3 regions of the Paenibacillus sp. P36 genome follow, and region 2 is predicted to be linked to each of the others. Evidence: a T-box and tRNA genes for the amino acid it is inferred to sense, from the RefSeq annotation. Region 2 holds a T-box; the other regions hold tRNA genes.

Region 1 (5,565 bases), 2.4 Mb from region 2:
CAGGAAAAAACCAACCAAATCTGCTTGCGTAATCTCGCCGGCGATCGCATCTACGAAAACCTGCAAAATTTCCGACAGCTCAAACTGTGAATTGATAACTTTTGTCATTTGAAACAATTTCTGAAAACTCATAAGCTCCATGACCATGCTTTCCTCATTCTCCTTTGTCTAACGAATCTTTATTTGATGTCTTCCACTGTTTTTGGCTCCGAGTAGTGCGGCATCCGCTTGTGTAATAATTTGCTCAAAACAGGTCGGATCGAAATTATTGGTTAATCCAATACTTACAGAAAACTCTTGCATCTTATTAGGTGCCAAGCTAACTTTTAAACTATCTACATCCTTAATGATGCTATTGGCTATTTCAACACAATTCGCTTCATTATGGAGCAGAACCAAATATTCATCCCCGCCATAACGAAACGCTAAATCGTGATCGCTTGAAACCTTAGACTGTATGATTGCAGCAACTTCCCGCAATACTTGATCGCCAACCAAATGGCCGAAATTATCGTTAATATCTTTAAAATAGTCCATATCCACCATCATAGCAGCCTGGAATTTCTTAGTTCCCTCACTGATCATCCGGATCGTAATATCTAAATAAGCTCGATTATATAGACCGGTTAATGCGTCTACGTAGACCAATTTGGCCAGTTGTTTATTGTCTTTCTTCAAGTTCTTAATCTTGGCTTTTTGATGAAGGGCGATCTCAACTTTCCGTTCCAGCACATCCAAATCAAAAGGCTTTGTTAAATAATCAACCGCTCCTAGGCGCAATCCCTGTAAAATGTCTTCTTTCTGCGCATTGGCCGATAAGAAAATAATGGGTGTGTCAAAATCAGGTTCCGAAATCAAGCTTTTACATATTTCAAACCCTGTAATTTCCGGCATCATCACATCGAGCAAAATCAGATCAGGCATCACTTCTTTGACCATCGCCTGCGCTTCTGTACCATCTTCAACGGTAAAAATTTCATAATGTAACGAATTCAAAAATATACGCAGTATATTTAAGTTATGAGGTTCATCATCGATGATAAGAATACGACCGCTCATTCATTTATCCCATCTTTCATTACGATAATAGTTTTGAGTCCACTAACCATTCATTTGCATTTGCTCATCGATGATGCTTAAGAAGATCCGTACCAATTTCTCGTCAAATTGTTTGCCCGCATGAGTAAGCAGCTGCTCTCTTACTTCATGAACGTGAAGCGAGTTCCGGTAAACTCTCGTGGATGTCATCGCGTCGAACGCATCGGCGATACTTACAATCCGTACGAGATAAGGGATGTCCGATCCGCTCAATTGATCCGGGTACCCCCGTCCATCCATCCGCTCGTGATGCCACCTGACCATAGGCAATAGATGTTCCACATCCTGCAGTTCCTTCAGCAATTCAAACCCAATCACAGGATGTTGGCGGATGACATTAAACTCTTCGTCCGTTAAACGGCCGGGCTTCATGAGAATATGATCGGGAATAGCTAATTTCCCTACATCGTGAAGCAAAGCGCCCAGCTTCAAAGTTTCCAACTCGGTTTCGCTGACGCCGGCCTTCGCGCCAAGCAGCGTAGAATAGAAAGCAACATTATAGCAATGATCAACTGTAAAACTGTCTTTCACTCTTAATGTGTTAAAGAGACTTTCGTAAGCCTGCTGCTTAAGCACTTGCTTGCGGAATTGAATCTTTTTAATCAACTGCTCCATATGTAATTTGATGAGATTGCATAACTGCAATTGATCGTCTTTCAACTGAATATCCGAAGGAAATGAGAATAGTAGGGCACCGTACGAAGGGCCGTGCTTTATGTGGAATCCATAAATACATTCGTATCTGGATTTTAGAAGGTGATCGCGAAGCATTCCATCTGCCTCATACACCGACAAACGGGAACCTTCTGGCATTTGGGAAAAAAATTGTGTGTGAAGGACTATGTACTTTAACTGCTCCATGACTGCTGTACTAATATTTACGGAATAAGAAGCTGGGGTAATCTGATGTTTCTCATCCATTAGAAAAAGAGAGATATGTTCACAGCCTATTGATTTTTTGGCAATATCATTCAATTGGCCGATCGATTCGAAGATGGAATCAGAATTTATCACATTCTTGAAAAACAATGAATTCTGCATAGATGTTACCTCTTATTCTTCTCAAGTAGACTGCCCCGACATTTTAATTAGTACTAGTTCTTCTTGTTAAGGAGAATCTCCTCTATTATAAATAATTTTTTCCATAATTTTAATATTTTTTTACTAGAAAAGTTATAATTTCACACGTTATGAGTGTTTACGCGAGAGACATTCGTCGATTTGTGTCAAAGCAAATAGGGCGCCACTTCGCAAACTGGATGGGACTTTCGACACATGATGTCACTACCTTCCATGATGTAGTATGTAACTACACTTTTTCCATGGTAAAGTATGGATATTAAGGGAATGGCGCTGATGGATATTTTGATGTATATTTCATGTATATTAAAAGAGAGAAGTGAATGGGATGGCGATCTATATCGCGTTATTGCGTGGCATTAATGTGGGTGGGAAAAATATCATCAAAATGGCTGAGCTTCGAAAAACATTGGAGCAAATCGGGCTGCTTCGTGTTCAGACCTATATTCAGAGCGGCAATGTATTGTTCGAATCGGATGCGGATGAAGAATCGCTGCGCCAGCTGATCGAGAGTGAGATTGACCGCGTCTTTCATATCTCTTTAGCCGTGATTTTGAGAACTGCGGAGGAACTGAATCTCATAGCCGCCAATTGCCCGTACACGGCCGACGAAATCTCCGAAGCGGAGTCTATGTCCGATGCCGAAAGCCTTTACGTAGCCTTCCTGCCTAAAGAGCCGTCCAAAGAAAGCTTAGCACGTCTTGAGGTGTTCCAAACCGAGGATGACCAGCTGCGAGCAAAAGGAAGAGAAATCTATCTGCTGTACCGACACAGCATTCTAAAATCCAAGCTTGCCAATAACCTGCCGAAGCTTGATGTTCCTGCTACCGTGCGCAATTGGAAAACGCTTAGTAAGCTTGTTTCCTTAGCCAATGATATGGCTGCTTCCACGCAACGATAACACAGAAAACATAAAAAGAAGCATAATCTCCCAGTCTATCTACTGATCGATTATACTTCTTTTTGTTTGATCGGGACGACACGATTTGAACATGCGACCCCCTGCTCCCAAAGCAGGTGCTCTACCAAGCTGAGCTACGTCCCGATACTGCTATGTATGTTAAATGTAAAAATGGCGCGCCCTGAGAGATTCGAACTCCCGACCTTTTGATTCGTAGTCAAATACTCTATCCAGCTGAGCTAAGGGCGCTTAAAATATGGAGCGGAAGACGGGGATCGAACCCGCGACCCTCGCCTTGGCAAGGCGATGCTCTACCGCTGAGCCACTTCCGCAAGTAGGTGTTTCATGCCGCTTCTTTAAAAGCGACAAGTAGTAATATAACAGGATTCTTTACAAAAAGCAAATAAAATGTTTAATTATTTTTCGCCAGTTTTTACCTGTAGTTTTCCATCACCGAGAGGAGGGAATATGTGGAAGCATCTTTTTTTGATCAGAACGTCAAGGTTGCACAAGGGATCATCTTCGAAGAAAAGCTGGCGGTATACACGGAGCATGAATTTCATATGCATGCCGCTTTGGAGGTCAGTATAGCCCTTGATAGTACAATGAAATATCCGATTGGCGACGAGTGGTATTATGCCGATCCTGGCGATATCCTTTTGCTGCGCCCGTTCGAACCGCACTGGAACTTGACCCGGGAGGAAGGGAAACCAAGCCGTTGGATCATGCTTCTCTTCTCACCCGATTACGTTGCTTTCATTCCGGGCGGATACAGCTTGCTAGTCCCTTTTTATACGATGAACACGTCCCAGGTAATCCCCGCAGCATCGCCATACGCACAATCGATCATACGGCTTGCTACGGAGGCCTTGCAGGAGCAGAAGCAAGATCAGCCAGGCTGGCAGCTCCAGCAGATGACGTTGTTCATTCAAATCCTTGTCCAAATTCAAAGGTACTACCATTCGTTAGAGCAATCGTTCGCGGCTCCCTCCCTATCCGGCGTCATAGCAGCCATAGAGCATCTCATCACCCACTGGTCAGAAGAAGTGGACGTAGATTTGCTTATCCATAGGTCAGACCTGAAGAAGACCTGGTTCTATACCAAATTCAGAGAATTGACAGGCTCTTCTCCTAATGAATTTGTCATTCGACTTCGGCTTCAGTATGCAGCTCATATGCTGATGCACACGCATGAATCCATTACAGATATTGCCCTCGCCTGCGGTTTCAGCACCCCTAGCTACTTCAACAAAGTATTCAAAGAACATCGGGGGATGACACCAAGCGTATACCGCAGACAGGCAGCAACATCATCCAGTATCACAGCTAAGGTTGATTAAAAGATGACTTTATCCTTTGACGTATCCGGACAAAAGGACACGGTCCTCAAGCCGTTTGCCCGACTGGGCGTACCGGCAGCTTGCCGCCGCGACTTGGAAGGCATAGGCGCGTCTAGGCTTATCCGTGTGATTCTTCTTGCTGTGGTGCAGCGTCTCACGATGGAAGAACACAGCATCGCCTGGGGCTAATGGTGGACAAGGTACACCATTCTCCGGCTCTGCAGCGCGCTTATGGCCAGGCTCTGTATTGATATTGGGCTGCCGCCCGAGTAAATGTGATCCCGGGGCCAGCCACAAGCCTGCGTTCTCTTGACTGATATCATCAAGGGCAATAAAACCATTGAGCATATGACCCAGAATATGTGTGTACTGATTATCTTGATGCCACTCCAAACCATTGCCGTGGGGAGCTACGACCGCGTACATCCCCATCCACAGTTTGACTTGATCCCCTAGAATTTGCTCTAAAAAGCTTACAATATCCGGACTCGTCAAAAACCTCGTGGTCTCAGGATATAGTTCCTGCTCCGCGGCAATATCGATGATGGCTTTACTTTTCCATTCGCCTGTCCCTTTTTCGTTAGCAAAGGCAGCATTCTCTTCATTGATCGCATCAACCATTTCTTTTGTAAGAAAGCCTCGAGCATAAAAGAACCCTTCTCGATAAAACTGCTCGACCATCTCCTGCGTCAATACAAACCTTGTGACTTGTATCATATGCCTTAACCTCCTTTGTGGATATGACTTTATTGTAAATGAGAAGGAGGCTTCATTACTTCCAATCGACGAGGCGAATACTAGCAATTTTGTTCACTTATCTACAAAAGAACGCACAAAAGGCAAAAAGGATTAAGTTAGTGATACTTAATCCTTTTTGCTAGGTATGCGCGTAGAGGGACTTGAACCCCCACGGTCGCCCGCTAGATCCTAAGTCTAGTGCGTCTGCCAATTCCGCCATACGCGCATGCTGTAAATAAGGCAAATGGTGAGTCATGTAGGATTCGAACCTACGACACCCTGATTAAAAGTCAGGTGCTCTACCAACTGAGCTAATGACTCATAATAATTGGTTGCGGGGGCAGGATTTGAACCTGCGGCCTTCGGGTTATGAGCCCGACGAGCTACCGAGCTGCTCCACCCCGCGTC
Region 2 (5,565 bases):
GTAGCCTTCACCGTTTGTGTAATCCATAAGCGGTGGGAAATGCTCTCTTCGCTCCCTTTTAAAACCGGACATGCGCTATAAAAATGATTGAACAACGATGCTAATTCAAACGCATAATGACAAATTAAACTAGGAGCCAACTGAGCAGTGGCATTCTCCAAAGTTTCCGGCCAGTAAGCGATATGCCTCAGCAGCTGGTATTCCTGATCTTCCAGAAGAGTTCCGTGGAACTTGGCCGCTATGGCTTGCAGACGATCGTCCACCTTCGCTTTGTCCAAAATACGATTCGCTCTTGCGTAAGCATACAGCAAATAAACACCTGTATTCCCTGTCACTTCGGTCGCTTGCTCCAGATCAAAAATCACTTCGGTTTGCAGTTGATATTTCAGCAAATAGTAACGAATCGAAGCCGCGGCGATGGATCTGCTGGATATTCCCGCTTTCCTTGAACGTTTGGAATCAATCACTTTCTCCATGCGATCAAGAAGGTCTGCGACTTTAATCCCAATGCCTTGACGGCCTGACATCGCATAGGAACTTTTGCCTTCGGAAGTATCCAGACCAAGCCCAGCCGCTGTATCGGGACTTAAAGAAACAACACCGTAGCTTACATGCTTGAGTTGACTGGCCTGCTGTTGATAACCGAGCACTTCAAGTGCCAGCTTCACCATCTCTTGCGGATACTGCTGACGGTAGTCAATGACATTAATGACCATATCTGCGCGCCCGATCGTTTTTTTACTTCCTTGAGCAGCCGTTGACCACAAGCCATCCTCCCATTTTTTATACACAAAATCATTTTCCAGCAGTCCGAATTTCCAAAGGTGATACGCGATATCCTTCGCGGTGTAGGTGAGAATGCCATTTGAACGAACAAGCACTTTATCCCCTTGAAAATCCTGATTGTCCGCTGGGGTTTCAGCTCCGCCTTCTTCAAGGTTCTTCAGTACCCAACAGCCTGCCAGTTTCCCCTCCGTCACCTTATGAAACATTTCCGTTTTACTCAGCAGCTCGAAAGTGGTATCCCAGAATCCTGCACGAACAATGCTGCTTTCCCACACCAGCACATCATAGGAGATGCCAAATTGCTTCATTTCCTCCAACTGCTCACGCACAATTCGCTCCGCAACCAAAGCACCCATCCACGCAAGATTCGATGTCCCGCTTTCAATAGCATGAAGGACCACAGAACGCTGCTCGGCTAACGCCGGCTGATCTTTATAGGCCTGATTCACCTTCGCGTAGGTTTCCCAACAAAAATCCCCGAATCGCGGAAAACTTCCCTCCGTTTGCGTATGAAGAATACCTACCACCGTATCGGCTAATTGGTTCCCGAGGTCATCAATATAATTATGAACCTCCACGTCATACCCGGCATGCGATAGCATACGTGACAAAGAGTCACCGATACATGAATTTCTCAAATGCCCCACATGTGCGGCTTTGTTAGGATTAATGGAGGTATGTTCCACCAACACCTTGTTTTGTTTGCTGCGGCTGGTGCGCTTCGTTGGAGCTTGAAATTCCCCATTAGCCCAGGCATCCCAGTTGATATAAAAGTTCAGAAAGCCGGGTGCAACAGCAGCTGCTTTGCTAAACAAACCTTGAACAAGCCCATTCTGTTCGATGCGGCTTTGAAGCTCCCCAGCGATCTGCAAGGGGGACTTGCGCAATATTTTGGCCAAAAGCATGGCAATGTTGGAGCTGTAGTCTCCATGTTCCGGGTGCGCCGGATGCTCGGTTAAAATTTTTAAAGTAGCTGGACGCTGCGTCCCGGATTCCTGAAACATGGCTTCGACGTGCTGCTCAATTTCAACGGTTAATAGCTGCTGAATCATCGTAGTTTCCTCCCAAATGGCATCATTTGCATACAAAAAAGCCCCCGTCTCTAAATAAGAGACGAGAGCTGTTCATTCCCGCGGTACCACTCTAAGTGTTAAATCTGCAGATTTAACCCCTCCAACGATAACGGCTTATGCCGGATCTTCCTACTGCTCATTTCGGAAGACCATTTCCCAGGTCCGTTTCGTTCCTGACATTCGTACCGGTTCCCACCAATTCCGGCTCGCTGCGACTGTCCGACAAGAACTACTGTCCTGTTCATCAATGTTACATATCAAGTTATGAATTGACTGAATATTACTTCAATATGCTGGAGTTGTCAAGAGGCAACTACCTTCATCATTAAAATGCCAATAAAGGCCAAAGCCAATCCAGACTGTTCCATCTTTGAGAATTTATCCTTCAAAACAAATCGCGTGTACAACAGAACGATTAGTACATTCAATGCGACAACAGCTGAAACCAAGCCTGCCTTGCCATGATCAAATCCATGAAGGATGAAAATCATGCCAACCACATTCGTAATGCCCACGATCATCCCGAATAGAAAAGTCCGTCGTTCCGTCCAGCCTGAGGTAGCTGCCACTTTTACCTGTGTAGGCTGCTGATCACTTTGCTTCTGATCCCGCAACCACCACAGACCAAAACAAACAGTTCCGGTAGCAAACATACAAAATAACGTTGGAAACAGCGGGGCCGCGACCAAGGTCGTCCACTTACTCGACAAGTCATTGGCGGCAAAAAGAATCAAGGCCAGCGCACCCCAACCGGCGCCTTGCAAATTTTTGAGCGTAATGTCATTGGAGTAACGCACGACTAAAATTCCGATAACGATAATAACAAAGGCTAGAAACTGCATGATATTAAGTCGTTCATCCCAAATCAGATACGCAACGAAAACCACAACGACGGAGGGCAAACCGGTCAGAATCGCGACCAATGACGCTTTCCCTACGGCAAAACCTTTGAACATACTGGCATTGGCCCCGAAAGAAAACAGCCCCATTTGAACGCCAATCAGCGCAGTCACGGTCCAAGCTTGATGTAATAGAAGGGCGCAGCTGCCGCTAATTAACGCCCCCATGAAAAATGTGCCGCATAGCAGCACATTCCGGTTTAATGATTGCTGGCTGGACCAGTGATACAGAATGCCTCGCAGCCCGAAACTGCAAGCCGCAAGTACGGAATACATGAGCCACATCCGAACAGCTACCCCTCTCTTTTGCTTGCAAAGATCGGGTAATTTTACCACATTAATCTTTAATGAACAACACTTTGTTGCAGCACAAGTCGCTCAAGAATGGCATCACCGCTAGCAGAGACTTTCACTTCCGCAAACTTGGCATTTTGTTCGTAAGTACGGCCTGTTCCTTCTGGAATGAAATAATTTTCAATGCCATATTCGATCCCCTCATACCCTTTCCAAGTACCGTTCATACGCACTTCTCCTGGGGCAAGTTCTTCCCCTTTCGTATAGACACGTTTGAATTCATACACATCAGTAGCTGTGTTCGGAGCGAGCACGACAGAGATTTTCTTTTTAGATGTCACATCATCGTTCTTCAAATCGGAAATAGGCGGCTCAGAAATCGTGTAGCGCAAACGTACATAATCCCCTTGAATAAGCGAACGCGGGTCCAGCGGTTCAAGCTGGAGTTTGATGAGTTGTCCATGGGAGAGCAGCCACTCGCTTTTGCCAATTTGTATCGACATGGCTGCGATCTGCAGCAGCACCAGCACGGCAATAAGGAGCCGATTTGCTTTCACGTTTGCCCCAGCAGCCGTTTCGGGTTCGACAGCTTCAAGGCGATGCCTTTTTTCGTACCAAACGGTAAAGATCAGTATCAAGATGCCAATCATGCCAAACGTAATCGATTTGTGCAGCAGCTTCCAGGCTAAATCGTAATATTTATACACGAGGAAAGCTGTCCAGAACCCCATCGACCAAGCAAAAATCCAACGGCTATGCAGCTGCCTGCTAACAACTAAGGCAAGCACGACAAGGATAAAGAAAAGGGCGTTGGTGACATAATACCAAGCAGATTCGGTCATGAAAGTTAACACAAACAATGTGAAGAGAAACGATGGATAGCTGCTATAGAGCACCGGCTGCCTAACTGCAGCATTCCCGATGACCTGCCCGCCTGCAAACAGGACGAACAATAAGCCCGTAATCACTGACAAAATGACAACGCTGCTATCGAGCCAATTGGTTAGTATCGCAGCTGTGATCAAAATTGCCGCAAGGAAGAAAAAAATGCGATGCACCATCCCGGCAATATAGATAAACGCGGCGATTGTAAGCGCTAAGAAAGCGAATTGGACGGGAATATTTTCTGCAAACACAGCCGCCCCCGCTCCAAGAAGCAGTCCGCTGATGAGTATGGTGTACCTCACTAGCGCATTTAGCTTTTTCAAAAAGATCATGCTGGTTACAACGACAAGTCCAAAACCCATCAACACATTCTCAGGGTTCTCAAACCCCAGCACCAACGTAACAATCCCGATAACCGTCAGGCTGCCTAACAGCGATCCGATGATAACAACGGAAACCGTGAGAACACGCACAATCCATTTGGTAAAATCACCTTCCGGTTTAACGTCCTCTCCTGCCTCACCTTCGAGTACTTCATTCCTTGGCTTCTCAGCAGGCTGCCATGCCCGAATAAATGTCATGAACTTCACATTGGCACCGATGAATACAATCACAAATAGCAAACTGATGATGAAAAAAAGCTCATTATAATGGCGAACGACGAGTTCGATGTATTTAAACGTAATCGTGGCTGAAATAAATAAGCCTGAGTACAATAAATAAGCTTTGTTGCGCATTTTATGTGAGTACCATACCGCTGCCGCAAGAGCTCCAATCAGGGGCAGATTCATGAACACCCCGTAATCTTCGAATGCGTACGAATTTGAAAGGAGGAGCAGTATACCTATTACCGCTTGAAATGAAATCCACTTCATTAACGAAGAGTTCAGCTTCCCACGCTCTGTTAACAGATAGAGAATACCATTCACAATTGCTAAGCCTACCCAGATCGCAATTTGAACACATTCCGAATCCGATCCGCCTTGCCAATGAGGGAAAAAGTAAAAGGAATAAGCCAAATGTCCAAGAATATACGACAGGATGTAAAAGGGCTGCCACCTCGTCCATATGGCAAAAAGAAAGGCCGGAATAAACCAGACCGCAAACAACGTGTAACTGTCGGCATGAGAATTGTAGGTCTGCCCAATGAGCCCCGCTCCTACACCAAAGGAAACGCAGCTTGCAAACAAGCTAAGCCTACTTAGAAATTGCCGACCCGTTTGATGGGAAAGCCAAACTGATAATCCATAGAAGCCGAGAATAAGCAGAAAGGCAGGCGCAAACTTCTCCCAGCGGTTTAATTGCTCCCAGTTGGTTGCGAAGAAATATACAATGGCCGTTAGCAGGGAACTGGCTCCCAGCACATAGCCTAATTGAATCGTAATCCATTTCGATTTCATGATGCATAACCCCCTCTCGTCTTAATTCTCATTGTACTTGAGTTATACGTTTTGAGAAGTACTAACTATTCCTAGTACCCCATCATTAGCCTTTAATAACGCTCCATTGCGAATCTTGACTATAAAATCATAAGAAAAAAGCCAATTCTGCCTCAGGGGCAATAATCGGCTGAGTGTATGTATAAGGGATGTCTTATAGCAAATCCCCTTCAAACGTCTATTTCATTA
Region 3 (5,565 bases), 2.3 Mb from region 2:
ATTTTCAAATTTATTAATGATCGCGGGAAAAAGGTTGCCTTCGCCGGTATGGATACGCCAGTGAATGAGTACGAATCGATCCTCGACGCTTTTGAGCATGCATACAAGCATGAGCAGGAAGTTACAAGACGTATTTACCATCTCTCTGATTTGGCTCTCAACGATCGTGAGCATGCGACGATGCAGTTCCTCAAATGGTTTATCGATGAGCAGGTAGAGGAAGAAGCGATGTTCGACAGCATTATTAACAAGTTGAAACGAATCGACAAAGACAGCAATGCCTTCTTCATGTTGGATGCGGAATTTGCACAGCGCACGTTCACTCCACCAACCGGGGAATAATTACATACGATACTAATGAAGACCGAAACTTACTTTTTCGCCGTTTACAGCGAAGGGTAGGTTTTTTCTATGTTTACTGACGTATAGCTGTCAGGGTTTATTTTATATACTGAAAGAAAAAAGGAAGTGCCGCATGGAAAAGTTAGATTTAGCCAAAGTCTACAAATCCTATTACACAGCTCCGACGAAACCACAGCTAATGGAATTTGGGCCTGTTTGGTATGTGACCATTGAAGGAACTGGGGACCCGAATGGAGACGTCTTCGCACAAGCGACTGAAGCGCTCTACACGCTTTCTTACAGCATTAAGGGCATTTATAAGATGGAGGAGAAAGACTTCACTGTGGCCAAGCTGGAGGGCTTGTGGTGGGTGGATGGAGATAGCCGGAACGCGCTCGAGGTGCCGAGGGAGCAGTGGCGTTGGAAACTTTTGATTAGGATGCCCGATTATGTTACAGCAGAGAAGGTAGAGGAAGCCCGAGTTAAAGCTTTAGGCAAGAAAAAGGAGCTGGATTTGCTTTCAGATATTGTATTTGAAACCTTGCATGAAGGAAGCTGTGTCCAGATGCTGCATATGGGTCCGTATGCTTCCGAGCCTGAAACGCTAACTCAAATGTACGAATTTATGGAGACAAGCCATTTAAGCATTAGCGGCCTCCATCATGAAATCTATTTATCTGACCCGAGGAAGATTGATCCTTTGAAAATGAGAACGATTTTGCGTTACCCTGTTAAGGCGGCAGAAGTGGTGAAGGGTTGATTTTTGCTGTAAAATAGAAGAAAATGTCGAGCTGTTGGGAGGGAAGGCGATGCGGACACGGCATATATCTGTTATTGGTCACGTGATCGGCGTGCTAGTCATTTGGATAGGGCTTATGTACCCTGCCTCTGCAGCCCAAGCCTCCTGGCTCGATAGGGTGAAAGATATCTATCAACTGCCTGAGAATGTGGAGCAAATTCAGAAAGATTACGAGGCAACGAAACAGCAATTAGAGGAGCAAAAGGACAAGCTCTCGGAAACGATCCGGCATTCGCAGGAAACCGAGGAAAAGCTCCTTCAACAAAACGAAGCGCTTCAGAAAGAAAATGAACGACTGCAAGAGCGCTTAAAGGCCATGGAGCAGGTTGCAATAGATAAAGAAAACCGGAGTCGGAAGATAACGAATATGGTTATCGCGGTGGTTGTGCTTGTAGTGTTGTATTTTGTACTTGGACGGGTGTTCCGGTATGTGGTCTGGCGGAGGCAGAAGCGTCAAATGAGATAGGAGGCCTGAGAGGCGTGGAAGTTACTTTCGAACATGCAAGCTCACACGCAAAAATGGCCACACTGCGCATCGAGAAGGACGAGTCGATTCATGTGCTGCATCCGAACCAAATCGTAGCTTTTCAAGGGAAGTCTGAGCAAAGAGAGGACTCTTTGATGAAGCTACCCAGTATGTACCGCAAAAAACGTCTGATTCAGTCGCGCGTGTATGGTCCTGCTCAGCTCATGCTAGGTTTGCCAGAAGGCTACAGCATGTCTGTGGTGCCTATTGGTGATGAGGATGATCTTTTGTATGAGTTCCGGCATGTTCTGTTTTATACCGGCGGTGTCAGCTTTACTTCTCACTTACAAAATGTTAAAAATACACTGATCACGCAAGATCTCGTGAAAATGCAGTTCAAAGGGCCGGGAACACTGGGGCTTTTGACCACTGGGCCCTTGTATCAGATGGCTTTGGATCCGAAGCAGCCTTTATATGTAGATATTCATTGTCTAATTGCGTATCCTCGGAATGCAGTATTGCGCCTTTGTGTTTATGGTAATACATTAGCGAGCCAGCATATGAATTATCATTGGGAGATGACAGGGCAAGGACATGTGCTGCTGCAGCCATGTAAGCCGGATCGCAAGTTGGATGAGCATATGAAAAACGATAGCTTATTGCGGCGAATTGCAAGGGAAGTGCTGCCTTTTGGCGGTATTTTTATAAAATAAGCGATTGGTAAGAAAAAACATTTGCATTTGTTCTGAAATCCTGATATATTATTCCTTGTCGCCTCTGAGAAAGAAATGAAGTGACAAGCAACACATACCGTGCGGAAGTGGCTCAGCGGTAGAGCATCGCCTTGCCAAGGCGAGGGTCGCGGGTTCGATCCCCGTCTTCCGCTCCATATTTTAAGCGCCCTTAGCTCAGCTGGATAGAGTATTTGACTACGAATCAAAAGGTCGGGAGTTCGAATCTCTCAGGGCGCGCCATTTTAATTAAGTTATAAGCGTTTCGGGATGTAGCTCAGCTTGGTAGAGCACCTGCTTTGGGAGCAGGGGGTCGCATGTTCAAATCGTGTCATCCCGATATTTACGCGGGTGTAGTTCAATGGTAGAACTTCAGCCTTCCAAGCTGGTAGCGTGGGTTCGATTCCCATCACCCGCTTCACAAGAAAAGAAAGAGCCACCTTCGGGTGGCTTTTTCTTTTGCACGGGTAAGGGAAGAGAACCCACAAAGGGTTCGACCGTCCGTGAAGGCAGCTTGAGTAAGCCCGAGTAGGACGCGCGTCCAAATCTACCGATGATTGCTTCCGAAGGAAGCATGTTCAATGAGGGCGGAAAGCGAAGGGAACTGGAGGTCGCTATTTCGAGTAAATCAGCCGAATTCCCCGGTTAGGGGAACTACAAGCCTTTATTTGCTGCCTAAAAGCGGCGTATCACCTGAAAACGGCAAAATAGAGGACCGTAGTTCCCTAGGAGGGGCGAATGCACCGTTTTCGAGCTAAATAGATGCCAGTAGTTCCGTTAACGTACAGAAAAGACATGGTACAGCTATGGAGACCATCCTCACCCGATACCCGAGCCCGCATATTTCTTGGCAAAAGTAAATGAAAGCGGTATACTTGTTTTGTTAACGTGTGCATTATCGTGGGACGATATCAATGAAATGAGGTCGGCGACTATGAAGGCGAAAAAGCTAGGACATGCAGGTTTTGACATCTCAAACATAACTTTTGGCTGTTGGGAGCTTGGAGGAGGTCCTTGGGAGTTCACGAACGACCAAAATAATATCGAGCTCATCCGTAAAGCGTTCGAGCTGGGCATCACAACGTTTGATACAGCTGAAGGCTACGGCAATGGACACTCGGAAGAGATCGTCGGCGCTGCTTTGGCGGATATACGTAAGCAATGCATCATTACGACGAAGGTGAGCCGAAGCAATCTAGCTCCTCAAGATGTAAGAAGATCGGCAGAAAACAGTTTGAACCGTTTGAAGACTGATTACATAGATGTTTATTACATTCACTGGCCAAGTTTTGAGATACCTGTGCAGGATACGCTTGGTGAATTTGTGAAGCTGAAAGAAGAAGGCTTGATTCGGGCTATCGGCGTTTCGAATTTTTCTTTGGAGCAGCTGAAAGAAGCCGTAAATTACGCGCAAATCGATGTGATTCAGCCGGAATACAGTTTGCTGCACAGAGCTATCGAGCCAGAGATTTTGCCATTCTGCCAGGAACACAACATTGGTGTGATGAGCTACAGCTCAATCGCCAAGGGGATTCTGACAGGCGCTTTCCACCTTCATGGAAAGGCATTGAAAGAGGGAGACTTCCGCAAGGAGAGAAGGCTGTTCCTACCGGAGCATCTGGAGGCGGAGAAGGAGCTTTTAGCTGTCATGAAAGAAATGGCGGATGCCAAGGACACTAACGTGACACAGATCGCAATTGCTTGGCTGCTGCACCAGGAAGCACTTACTTCGGCTATTATAGGGACACAGGATGAGCATCATCTTGAAAATAATATCAAAGCGGCCTCATTATCATTAACCGCCTCAGAGTTAGCAACTTTGAACACAGTCAGCGATCGTGCGCTATCCGTAATTGGCTACACCTAATCGCAGGAAAAACCACCCTCTAGGGTGGTTTTTTTTGCCCATTATCCCTAGTATTCCGTACGCAATATGCGACAAAATACATTGGTAAAACTTACCGTTTTGCAAAGGTTGTACCTACCAATTAAACTATGCTAGTCTAACATAGACAAAAAATGCCGAATCTTGGAGCATCGCAAGCTCTGGTACGGGGGACTTCTTTATTTGGGGTGAATGAGCGCTGCTAGCTGAGCGTACTAGGGAAAACCTCTTCCCGAACCCGTCAACTAACCTCGGAGGCGTCAAGGAGGCAAGGTTTTGAAATCTTTTTCTTCACGTCTTATTTGTTCATGCGCACTATTATGCGCCGCAGTACCGATGTTTACAGCACACTCCGCTCAGGCTGCATCCGCGCCTACGGACCGCCCTGTCAAGGTGCAAGTCAATGATGAGCTGCTGAAGTTTCCGGAAGTTCAGCCTTATATTGATGACAAGGGCATCATGCAAGTTCCACTCCGAGTGTTATCTGAGAAGCTGGGCTATCAGGTGAGCTGGGAGAAGCAAGAGGATCAAATCGAGGTCACACTGGTTAACAAGCAGCAATCCATCTTACTCATTACAGAGCAGCAACAAGCGCTTGTGAACAGTAAGAAGATCAGTTTGGAAAGCAGTCCAACCGTGTTCCAAGGGAATACATATGTCCCACTGCGTTTCATCACGGAAACCTTCGGTTCGCCAATTGAATGGAACGAAGCCAATCAGATCGCGATTGTGGATGTGGATGGAAAATCGCACAAGCCAGCCTGGATCGCGCCACCACCACCACCACCAGCTCCAGCACCTGCACCTAAGGTGGCAGCCGCTGCCGTTGTTCCGTCTGTGAGTGAGCAAATTATTCAGGCGGCGAACTCCTATATGGGCGTGCGTTATGTATGGGGTGGAACGACGCCGAGTGGTTTTGATTGCTCCGGTTTTGTGCGATTCCTGTATCAAGCGAAAGGGATCGATTTGCCCCGTACGTCAGCGGAGATGCACAGTGAAGCAGGTACGAAAGTTTCAGATTTGAAAGCCGGAGACTTGGTATTTTTTGCTTCGAAAACAGTGAATCACGTAGGCATTTATCTCGGCAATGATCAATTCATTTCAGCGACAACATCCAGAGGCGTGGCTGTGGATAGCCTTTCGAGCGCTTATTGGAGCGCAAGGTATGTCGGAGCGAGAAGAGTTCTGTAAGGATAGGACTATCGAACACTTGTTTCTATGATCTTTCGAATGAAAGGCATAGAAGGCAGGTGTTTTTTTTCGTTCGCAGAATCATGCGATTTTTATCGAAATTTTATGGTTTTTAGCCTATAATGAAGAAATGTTTGGAAGAAAGAAAGAG

What was found. A T-box is a leader RNA that pairs with one kind of tRNA and senses whether it is charged. The one in region 2 lies ahead of ACKTT9_RS13835 (arginine--tRNA ligase), so its partner is inferred to be a tRNA-Arg.
Region 1: it has a tRNA-Arg gene. The T-box ahead of ACKTT9_RS13835 (arginine--tRNA ligase) is inferred to sense a tRNA for this amino acid. The anticodon was not compared.
Region 3: it has a tRNA-Arg gene. The T-box ahead of ACKTT9_RS13835 (arginine--tRNA ligase) is inferred to sense a tRNA for this amino acid. The anticodon was not compared.

What each region holds. Positions count from the first base shown of each region.
Region 1 covers NZ_AP038372.1:786,719-792,283, reverse strand. Annotated here, with positions in the region: gene ACKTT9_RS03670 (ATP-binding protein) at 1-147, opposite strand, end outside; gene ACKTT9_RS03665 (diguanylate cyclase) at 169-1,059, opposite strand; gene ACKTT9_RS03660 (HD-GYP domain-containing protein) at 1,102-2,139, opposite strand; gene ACKTT9_RS03655 (DUF1697 domain-containing protein) at 2,507-3,079, shown strand; tRNA gene ACKTT9_RS03650 (tRNA-Pro) at 3,150-3,223, opposite strand; tRNA gene ACKTT9_RS03645 (tRNA-Arg) at 3,252-3,328, opposite strand; tRNA gene ACKTT9_RS03640 (tRNA-Gly) at 3,337-3,411, opposite strand; gene ACKTT9_RS03635 (helix-turn-helix domain-containing protein) at 3,550-4,419, shown strand; gene ACKTT9_RS03630 (phytanoyl-CoA dioxygenase family protein) at 4,429-5,136, opposite strand; tRNA gene ACKTT9_RS03625 (tRNA-Leu) at 5,304-5,383, opposite strand; tRNA gene ACKTT9_RS03620 (tRNA-Lys) at 5,403-5,478, opposite strand; tRNA gene ACKTT9_RS03615 (tRNA-Met) at 5,487-5,563, opposite strand.
Region 2 covers NZ_AP038372.1:3,145,425-3,150,989, reverse strand. Annotated here, with positions in the region: gene ACKTT9_RS13835 (arginine--tRNA ligase) at 1-1,838, opposite strand, end outside; T-box leader at 1,893-2,113, opposite strand; gene ACKTT9_RS13830 (EamA family transporter) at 2,162-3,043, opposite strand; gene ACKTT9_RS13825 (GDYXXLXY domain-containing protein) at 3,103-5,337, opposite strand; gene ACKTT9_RS13820 (ATP-binding protein) at 5,563-5,565, opposite strand, start outside.
Region 3 covers NZ_AP038372.1:854,166-859,730, forward strand. Annotated here, with positions in the region: gene ACKTT9_RS03955 (ferritin) at 1-342, shown strand, start outside; gene ACKTT9_RS03960 (GyrI-like domain-containing protein) at 476-1,102, shown strand; gene ACKTT9_RS03965 (hypothetical protein) at 1,152-1,607, shown strand; gene ACKTT9_RS03970 (AIM24 family protein) at 1,622-2,320, shown strand; tRNA gene ACKTT9_RS03975 (tRNA-Gly) at 2,422-2,496, shown strand; tRNA gene ACKTT9_RS03980 (tRNA-Arg) at 2,505-2,581, shown strand; tRNA gene ACKTT9_RS03985 (tRNA-Pro) at 2,605-2,678, shown strand; tRNA gene ACKTT9_RS03990 (tRNA-Gly) at 2,686-2,756, shown strand; gene ACKTT9_RS03995 (aldo/keto reductase) at 3,273-4,205, shown strand; cyclic di-AMP (ydaO/yuaA leader) riboswitch at 4,349-4,498, shown strand; gene ACKTT9_RS04000 (NlpC/P60 family protein) at 4,500-5,414, shown strand.